Regions from separate parts of the Rahnella variigena genome, predicted to be linked through region 2. Evidence: predicted binding sites of a transcription regulator. Region 2 holds the regulator's gene; each other region holds the start of a gene.
The links. Region 2 encodes sigma-54, which starts transcription at its own class of promoters, with help from an activator protein. Its sites were predicted from a motif close to GTTGGCACANNTTTCGCTNT; they were not measured.
Positions count from the first base shown of each region.

Region 1: a site for sigma-54 is predicted at 1,839-1,858, ahead of CKQ54_RS20150 (gamma-glutamyltransferase family protein). Genes of this name have one in related genera too.
Region 3: a site for sigma-54 is predicted at 2,315-2,334, ahead of CKQ54_RS12155 (branched-chain amino acid ABC transporter substrate-binding protein). Genes of this name have one in related genera too.

Region 1 covers NZ_NSDJ01000001.1:4,383,352-4,386,629, reverse strand. The annotation lists gene hpxX (oxalurate catabolism protein HpxX) at 1-143, opposite strand, end outside; gene CKQ54_RS20150 (gamma-glutamyltransferase family protein) at 180-1,766, opposite strand; gene CKQ54_RS20145 (MurR/RpiR family transcriptional regulator) at 1,966-2,805, shown strand; gene CKQ54_RS20140 (transporter substrate-binding domain-containing protein) at 3,064-3,278, shown strand, end outside.
Region 2 covers NZ_NSDJ01000001.1:1,203,676-1,206,953, reverse strand. The annotation lists gene lptA (lipopolysaccharide ABC transporter substrate-binding protein LptA) at 1-372, shown strand, start outside; gene lptB (LPS export ABC transporter ATP-binding protein) at 378-1,103, shown strand; gene rpoN (RNA polymerase factor sigma-54) at 1,206-2,639, shown strand; gene hpf (ribosome hibernation promoting factor) at 2,663-2,950, shown strand; gene ptsN (PTS IIA-like nitrogen regulatory protein PtsN) at 3,049-3,278, shown strand, end outside.
Region 3 covers NZ_NSDJ01000001.1:2,594,601-2,597,878, reverse strand. The annotation lists gene livM (high-affinity branched-chain amino acid ABC transporter permease LivM) at 1-16, opposite strand, end outside; gene CKQ54_RS12160 (ABC transporter permease subunit) at 27-941, opposite strand; gene CKQ54_RS12155 (branched-chain amino acid ABC transporter substrate-binding protein) at 1,022-2,146, opposite strand; gene CKQ54_RS12150 (YgdI/YgdR family lipoprotein) at 2,602-2,817, shown strand; gene CKQ54_RS12145 (methyl-accepting chemotaxis protein) at 2,944-3,278, opposite strand, start outside.

The DNA of each region.
Region 1 (3,278 bases), 3.2 Mb from region 2:
ATCAGCGGTTGTGCCATCTGGGCGATACGGCTGAACTGCACCAGCAATTCCTGACGACGGGTGTCGTCGAGTTCCAGCGCCAGCACGCTTTCCATCTGGCGGATATAAGCGGCCCAGTCGGTCGCTGCGGGGGTATTTTTCATGCTGCTTCCTTATCAATTCTCATGAGCGAACTCTGATCAAAATCCGGCGGCGCTGCCGTTGCTGCGCGGGTCGGAGGCACCTTCAAACATGCCGTTGGTATGGCGGACAATCGCACCGGCGTGGCCGACGGCTTCGCTGAAATCCGGCAACAGTTCGACGTCGTGACCGCGCTGTCTCAGCCCGGCCTGCGTCGGATAGGCGAAACGGCCTTCCAGCTTCAGTGAATCCGAACTTTCTCCCCACGTCCGCCCCAGCAGCCAGCGCGGACCGCTGATCGCCTGCTGCAAAGACTGACCCTGCACCACATGGCGGATAAACACGGCGGCCTGGGTTTGCGGCTGACCGTCGCCGCCCATCGAACCGTAAACCATGGTGCGCCCGTCGTATAAACGTGCGGCGGCGGGGTTGAGGGTATGAAACGGTTGCTTGCCCGGTGCCAGCGCCAGTAAATGGCTGGCGTCGAGGCTGAAAGATGCGCCGCGGTTTTGCCACAACACGCCGCTGCCCGGCAGCACTACACCACTGCCGAACTCGTGATAAATACTCTGGATAAATGATACCGCCAGCCCGCTGCTGTCCATCACGCCCATCCAGACGGTATCGCCCGGACCTTTACCTTTGCCCCAGTCGGCGGCGCTGTGCGGTTTGATGCGGGTGGCGAGGGCATCGAGATATTGCGGATCCAGCAGGCTCTGCGCGTCCTGCGTCATCATGCGTGGATCAGTGATAAAGCGGTCGCGCAGGCCGAACGCCAGTTTGGTGGCTTCGACAATGCTGTGGATCGTCGCGCTTTCATCCATGGTTTCCAGCGGCAGGCGGTCAGTCAGGCCGAGGATCGCCAGCGAAACCAGCCCCTGCGTCGGTGGCGTCAGGTTGTAGATTTCGCCTTTGCTGTGTTTGAGGCGCAGCGGCACACGGCGCTGCGGCTTGTAAGCAGCAAGATCGGCGCGGGTGACCGGCATACCGAGCTTTTCCATGTCGGCGGCCATATTGTCGGCCAGCTCACCGCGATAGAAACTGTTCAGCCCGTCTTCGCACAGCATCGATAACGTCTGCGCCAGTTGCGGCTGGGTGAAACGGTTCCCGGCGCGCGGCACGTCGCCGTTAGGCAGAAAAACATCGGCGAAGGTGCGGAAATCTTTCAGTTCATGTTGCTTGGCGCGGGTGGCGGCTTCCTGCGAGGCGGTCACCGGAATGCCGTCCGCAGCGTAACGGATGGCGTCACGCAGCAGGCGCGAAAGCGGTTTTTGCTCGCCGCCGAATTCAGCCGATACATTCAGCGCTTCCTGCCAGCCGCCGACGGTGCCTGCGACCGTCAGCGCCGCTTTCGGGCCGCGGTGCGGAATGTGCGTTTCACCGGCGTAAAAATCGAGAGAGGCCAGCGAACCGGCGGCACCGCTGGCGTCGATCGCCACCGGATTGCCCTGCGGGGGCACAATCAGCCAGAAGCCGTCGCCGCCCAGTCCGTTCATGTGCGGATAGACCACGGCAATGGTGGCGGCCGCCGCCACCATTGCCTCGATGGCATTGCCGCCTTCACGCAATACCGCAAGCGCACTCTGGCTCGCCAGATGATGAGGTGTAACCGCCATGCCCAGCGGTGCGCTGTTACTGTTAATCATGCGATGTCCTTTTTGAAACGCTTTTTTTATGTTGCCCGCGCATGCAGGGATGAGGGCGTGCAGGGATTAAGTTAAGCAAGAGGTGTTCCACATCGGCAAAACCTTCAGACTTTCACTCATAATTTAGCTTGCATTGGCAAGCATAGTGCATGGTATGTTCCGCTGATTTACTGAAACATTGGTTACAAAAGGGACGGAGATGAAACAGATTGATGAACGTCTGCGTGACCATTACGCAGAACTCACGCCGCAGGAACAGCGGGTGGCCGACTTTATTTTTGCCAGCATTGATGACCTGATGAGCTACAACAGCGCAGAGCTGGCGCGGCTCAGCGGCGTGTCGAAGGCCACGGTCAGCCGCCTGTTTAAACGTCTTGGTTACCCGAGTTATCGCGATATGCGCGATGAAATGCGCACCCTGCGCCAGAGTGGCATGCCGCTGACCGACAGCCGTGACGCGGTGCAAGGTAACACCTTGTTATCACGGCACTATAAACAGGAAATGGCTAACCTGACGCAGTGGATTAATCAGATTGATGGCGCACAGTTTGGCGCGCTGATCACCGCCCTGAGTCAGGCGCGGCAGGTACGTCTGCTGGGTTTTCGTAACAGTTATCCGGTGGCGCTGCACCTGCGTCAGCAACTGATTCAGGTGCGGGCTGGCGTGATGATGATGCCGCAGCCGGGGCAGACGCTGGCGGAAGAACTGGTGGATCTCACCGCGCAGGACGTGGTGATTTTCGTTGCTTTTCGTCGCCGTCCCCGCATGGCGAAGGCGATTCTCACGCAATTACAGTCACTTGATGTGCCGGTTTTACTGATTTGCGAGCCGCAGGCGCAGACGCTGATCCCGCTCGCCACCTGGCATCTGGCCGCGCCGCTCGACAGCGTGTCGGCGTTCGACAGTTATTCATCTGCCATGAGCCTGGCGAATTTACTCAGCAATGCGTTGTTGCACGATATGCTCGCGTCAGGCCGTCAGCGCATTCATCAGATAAGCGATTTGTATAACGATCTGGATGAGCTGGAACAGCGCTGATTCCCGATTCAGGGACAAACTCAGCGCTTTTCTGGTGCTTTCGCACAATTACGGTGCATCAGAGTTTTCAACCTTTCTCGCTTTTTGCCCTGATTCAGGGCAAAAAAATCCCCTCTGCTTACTTCGCTGAGTCGCTAATTCCTTGTCATGTCGTGACTTTGCGCACATTTTTTCTGCCGGGTCATTTTTGGCACATTCGTTGCAAAGTTTTAAATATAAGAATCTATCGTTCCAAAAACTTTTCACCGGAGATAATCTATGAACATGAACAAACGGTTGTTGGCATGGGCAGGTGCGGCAATGCTGGTGCTTCAGGCATCGAATGTTATGGCCGATCAGTTGCAGGATATTCAGAAGCGTGGCGTGCTGCGCGTGGCTGTTCCGCAGGATTTCCCGCCGTTTGGTTCGGTGAGCAAGGATTTGCAGCCGGAAGGTTATGACATCGACATGGCGCATTATCTGGCCGATAAGAT
Region 2 (3,278 bases):
GGTACGATCCAGGTTAAAGCGGACAAAGTTGTCGTCATTCGCCCGCAAGGCGTTTCCGGCAAAGAAGTGGTTGAAGGTTACGGTAACCCAGTGACCTTCTATCAGATGCAGGACAACGGCAAGCCGGTAAAAGGCCATGCGCAGAAAGTCCGCTATGAAGTGGAAAACGATCTGGTGACCCTGACCGGTAATGCTTACCTTGAACAGCTCGACAGCAACGTGAAAGGCGACCGTATTACTTATCTGGTGCAGAAACAGCAAATGGAAGCCTTCAGTGATAAAGGCAACCGTGTGACGACCGTTCTGGTTCCTTCGCAGCTGCAACAGAAAACACCTGCAGCGGCGGGCCAGCCGACCAAAAAGAGTAACTGATTTTTATGGCTAAATTAATCGCAGAGAATCTGGCAAAAGCCTACAAAGGCCGCAAGGTCGTTGAAGATGTCAGCCTGATGGTCAACTCCGGCGAAATCGTCGGGTTATTAGGGCCAAACGGTGCCGGTAAAACTACGACGTTTTACATGGTCGTCGGCATTGTGCAGCGTGATGCAGGCCGTATTATCGTCGATGACGAAGACATCAGCTTGTTGCCATTGCATACCCGCGCCCGTCGCGGTATTGGCTATCTTCCTCAGGAAGCGTCCATTTTCCGCCGCCTCAGCGTGTTTGATAACCTGATGGCCGTGTTGCAGATCCGCGACGATCTGAACAAAGAACAGCGTAACGATCGTGCCAATGAACTGATGGAAGAGTTCCATATTTCTCATTTGCGCGATAACCTCGGTCAGTCACTGTCCGGTGGTGAACGCCGTCGTGTTGAAATCGCCCGTGCGCTGGCGGCGAACCCTAAATTCATCCTGCTGGATGAACCGTTCGCCGGTGTTGACCCGATTTCAGTTATCGACATCAAAAAAATCATTGAGCATTTGCGTGACAGTGGCCTCGGCGTACTGATCACCGACCATAACGTTCGCGAAACGCTCGACGTGTGTGAACGCGCTTACATCGTCAGTCAGGGCAAGTTAATCGCCCACGGCACGCCAGCCGATATTCTTGCTGATGAACAAGTTAAACGCGTTTATCTTGGTGAAGAATTCCGTCTGTGATCTGTGCCGCCGGAACCGTGCCTGTTTCGCCTTAAAATGAAACAGGCCGTCTCTGACAGAAGTGTTGCCGTTTTCACTCATCAACGGAAATAAAGCCAAGATATGAAGCAAGGTTTGCAACTCAGATTCAGCCAACAACTGGCAATGACTCCACAGTTACAACAGGCCATCCGCCTGTTGCAATTGTCCACGCTTGAGCTCCAACAGGAGATCCAACTCGCGCTGGAGAGCAACCCTCTGCTGGAACAAACCGACCTTCATGAAGAAATCGACTCGGTAGAAACCACCGACAGCGAAGGGTTAGATACCCGCGAAGCGCTCGAGCAAAAAGACATGCCCGAAGAGCTGCCGCTGGATGCGACCTGGGATGAAATCTATACCGCGGGCACGCCTTCCGGCACCGGTAATGATTACAGCGACGACGAGCTGCCGATTTATCAGGGTGAAACCACCCAGACTCTTCAGGATTACCTGATGTGGCAGGTCGAGCTGACGCCGTTCTCAGATACTGATGCGGCGATTGCGACGTCCATTGTCGATGCGGTCGATGACACCGGTTACCTCACCGTTTCTCTTGACGACATTCTGGAAAGCATCGGGGATGAAAACGTCACGATGGACGAAGTGGAAGCCGTGCTCAAACGCGTACAGCGTTTTGACCCGGTCGGCGTGGCCGCGCGCGACCTGCGCGACTGCCTGCTGATCCAGCTTTCCCAGTATGCGACCGACACGCCTTTCATCACCGAAGCCCGTCTTATCATCAGCGAACATCTGGATTTGCTGGCGAACCATGATTTCCGCGCACTTATGCGATCAACCCGGTTAAAAGAAGATACACTGAAAGGAGCGATGCTCCTGATCCAGTCTCTTGATCCGCGTCCGGGCCAGTCGATCAACACCGGCGAATCCGAATACGTGATCCCGGATGTGCTGGTGCGCAAAGTGTCAGGAGTCTGGACGGTTGAACTCAATTCGGACAGCATTCCGCGTCTGAAGATTAACCAGCAGTACGCCGCGATGGGGAATTCCGCACGCAGCGACAGCGACGGGCAGTTTATCCGCAGCAATCTGCAGGAAGCCAAATGGTTAATCAAAAGCCTGGAAAGCCGTAACGACACGCTGTTGAAAGTCACGCGCTGTATCGTTGAGCAGCAGCAGGCGTTCTTTGAACTGGGTGAAGAATTTATGAAACCTATGGTGCTGGCCGATATCGCCAGCGCCGTAGAAATGCACGAATCGACGATTTCACGCGTCACGACGCAGAAGTTTCTGCACAGCCCGCGTGGCATTTTCGAACTGAAGTATTTCTTTTCCAGCCATGTCAGTACAGACAGCGGCGGCGAGGCATCGTCAACCGCCATCCGGGCGCTGGTGAAGAAATTAATCGCAGCGGAGAATCCTGTAAAACCGCTCAGTGACAGTAAGTTAGCGACCCTGCTTTCCGATCAGGGAATTATGGTTGCACGACGAACCGTCGCCAAATACCGAGAGTCTTTGTCCATCCCGCCCTCAAACCAACGTAAACAGTTAGTTTGACCTCAACAGAGAAGGAAGACATTATGCAGCTCAACATTACCGGACATCACATTGAGATCACGGATCCCCTGAGAGAGTTCATCACGTCGAAGCTGGCCAAGCTAGAGCAGTATTTCGACAGGATTAATCAGGTGTATGTGGTGTTGAGCGTGGAAAAGGTGCAAAAAGTTGCCGAAGCGACTTTGCATGTGAATGGAGGCGAGTTACATGCCACCTCGGAACATCAGGATATGTACGCAGCGATTGACGGACTGGTTGATAAACTGGCCCGCCAGCTGAATAAACATAAAGACAAACTGAAACAGCACTGACATTCATGTAGCCAACCCTGTGCTACAAACCTTCGGGCATCGGCTTGTGACCTTCGGGAAACGAGCCGATATAGCTTTAAGGGTGAAACAGCGCAAAAGTGAAAGATGACATGATCAACGATATAGCAATGCAATTAACGTCGGTGCTTAATGCCGAATGCACCAAAAGCGGCGTTCATTGCGCCAGCAAAAAACGCGCACTGGAAATCATCAGCGAACTGGCCGCCAGACAACTGAATTTGTCGCCACAGGTGATTTTCGACGCTATTTTGACCCGTGAACGCATGGGCAGCACCGGGATCGGTGCCGGGATCGCCATCCCGCACGG
Region 3 (3,278 bases), 1.4 Mb from region 2:
CAGTTTGTGTCGTCATTTTATTTCCCTCACACTTTCGTCACGACCGGACGGCCCAGCAGGCCCTGAGGGCGGAAAATGAGGATCACCACCAGCAATCCAAAAGAGAACACGTCTTTGTAATCGGAATTCACCATGCCCGAGAACTGCGCTTCAGCGATACCCAGTATCAGGCCGCCGAGCATCGCGCCCGGTAACGAGCCGATCCCGCCGAGTACCGCTGCGGTAAAGGCTTTGATGCCGATGATAAATCCGGCATAGAAATCAAAAGTGCCGTAGTTCATGGTGACCAGTACGCCTGCCAGCCCCGCCATCGCCGCGCCGATCATAAAGACCAGCGAGATAATGCGGTCGGTGTTGATGCCGAGAATTGAGGCCATTTTTCTGTCCTGCTGTACCGCACGACACATTCGACCGAGTTTGGTGTTGCTGATAATCCACGACAAAACCAACATGCCGACAAGAGACGCCACCAGAATGAACAGTTTGGTGTAGGTCATCTGGACAAAGCTGTCTCCGATATGAAACCGCAGCGCGCCATCAAACATCGTAGGGATACCCTGCTGTCGCGGTCCCTGACTGATTTGTGCGTAGTTCTGCAAAATCAGCGACATGCCGATAGCAGAAATCAGCGGCGCAAGGCGCGTGGAATTTCGCAATGGTTTATAGGCAATGCGCTCAATCGCCCAGCCGTAAACGCCGGTCACCACGATGGTGAACACCAGTGTGCCGAGGATCAGCAGCGGAAAAGAGTGCAGACCGAAGAAAGAAAGCAGCGCCAGCGCGATAGCGCAGAGGTAAGCCGAAATCATATACACTTCGCCGTGAGCAAAGTTGATCATGCCGATGATGCCGTAAACCATGGTGTAGCCGATGGCGATGAGACCGTAGACAGCACCGAGCGTAATGCCATTAAACAGTTGTTGCAGGAAGAATGAATCCATAAATACGCAGTCTCTTTTTGTGACCGCGCCTGGCTAAGGGCGCGGTCTGACACAGATTAGAACTGGCAAATCAAAATGAGTTATTCCTTAACTTCCTGATATTTGCCTTTGTCATCCCACTTATAAACCACGTAATCGGAGACTTTCAGGTCGCCTTTGCTGTCCCAGGCTTTTTTGCCCATGACGGTATCGACACTGTTGGCTTTAAGCCACGCGCTGGCTTTGGCGGAATCGCTGCCGCCGGTGGCTTTGAAGGCGGCGGCAATGGCCTGTACAGAGGCGTAGGAATAGAGGGTGTAACCTTCCGGCTCGAATTTATTAGCGCGGAATTTATCGATGACGGCTTTGCCGTCCGGGATCAGACGCGGGTCTTTGCCGAAGGTCATCAGAATGCCATTGGTGTATTGCGGACCGCCGGCAGCGGTGACCATTTCTTCGTTGACGATACAGTCACCGGAGAAGAACGTCGCCTGAACGCCCTGCTCACGCATCTGGCGAACTAACGGACCGGCTTCCGGATGGCAGCCGCCAAAGAACACCACATCTGGTTTCTGCGCACTGATTTTGGTAACCAGCGCATTAAAGTCTTTTTCGCCGCGCGACAGACCTTCATACATCACTTCTTTCACGCCGCGTTTGTTAAGCGCTGCTTTGGTGGCATCCGCCAGCCCCTGTCCGTAGGTATCTTTGTCGTGAATGATGACCACTTTTTTGGCTTTCAGCTTGTCGATGATGTAATCGCTGGCTACCAGACCCTGCTGGTCATCGCGCCCACACATACGGAACATATCGCTCATGCCGCGTTCAGTGATCTGCGGGTTAGTTGAGCCCGGCGTGATGGCGATAATCCCGGCGTCGTTATACACCTCAGACGCAGGCATGGTAGAGGATGAGCAGAAATGTCCGACCACTGCTTGCACTTTATCCTGATCTACCAGCCGGTTAGCCACCGCGACCGCTTGTTTTGGCTCGCAGGCATCATCGCCCTGAACCAGTTTGATTTTCTCGCCGTTGATCCCGCCTGCGGCATTAATGTCTTCGGCGGCCTGAGTCGCGCCATGCCAGTACTGATCACCATAAGTGGCATTCGGACCGGTGAACGGACCGGCCACGCCAATCACAATATCCGCACGCGCGGAGAAGGCCGTGACCAGACAACCTGCCAGTAAAAGAGAGAGAGGACTTTTCATAAATTTCATCGACATCATCATGATCCTTAGGACTGAGTTTATGCAAACGGGTTATGGGCAACGCATGCAGCAAAAACACCAACGCAAAGTCGTAATCTGAAAATCTGAAATTTAAAGCACAAGCCAATGGAGGGAAGATCCCGTTTGTCCACCGCTGGCGGACAACATCAAAGGTAAGAAACTTAAGCAAAATATCTGCCAGTGTTACCCGAGGTCTGTGAATGTTACGGTTATGTGAGTATAGATAGCGCCTGTCAGGCGTTGCGGGGAACTCGCAGAAACAACGACGGGATCACATCGCACCGCACTGGTGCTGAAAAGAATAGGAAAATAACGATACCGGAACGCCCTGCACCAAAATGTAACGTTAAGTTCCCCAGGGATAATCCGTGGTTATATTTTTTCTTTGCTTCTTTCGGCAGGTTGTTTTGTAATGCGGGCAGATGATTGCAACGGGAAGCTACTGAACAATGAAGAAATTATCCTGCCTGACGGCAATTGTGCTGGCCATGGGATTATCGGGCTGTGCCAGTGATTATGTGATCAACACCAAAGCCGGCGATCAGCTTTTCGCCCACGGCGAACCTGAGCGTGACCGCGATACCGGCATGACCAGCTACACCGACATGAACGGCGATTATCACCTGATGAACACCAATGATATTGCGGGCATTGTGAAGAAGTAGGCGTGACGGACAGCAATTGCATTTATCTGAAAGCCCGACCGATGAATTACACGGCGGGCTGAATAAAACAGTCATGCTATGGGTACCTGAACGGCCCGTAATAACACGACTGTTTTGAGGATAAAATTACTCAGTAATAAAACGCGAAACAGACGAAGCCAGATTTTGTGCCTGATCCCGCAGCGCATTAGCAGCAGCAGAAGACTCTTCCACAAGGGCCGCGTTTTGCTGAGTCACGCTGTCCATTTCCACTATGGCTTGCCCTACCTGAGATATTCCCCTGTTCTGTTCATCCGATGCCTGAGTAATTTCATTAAGTATTTCGGTAACGTTAGCCACTTTAGTCACAATGTCATGCATGGTGGTTCCCGCCTGTTCTACCAGCTCTGACCCTGCATTAATTCGCTCTACCGATTCACCAATTAAACCTTCTATCTCTTTTGCAGCCTGAGCGCTGCGCT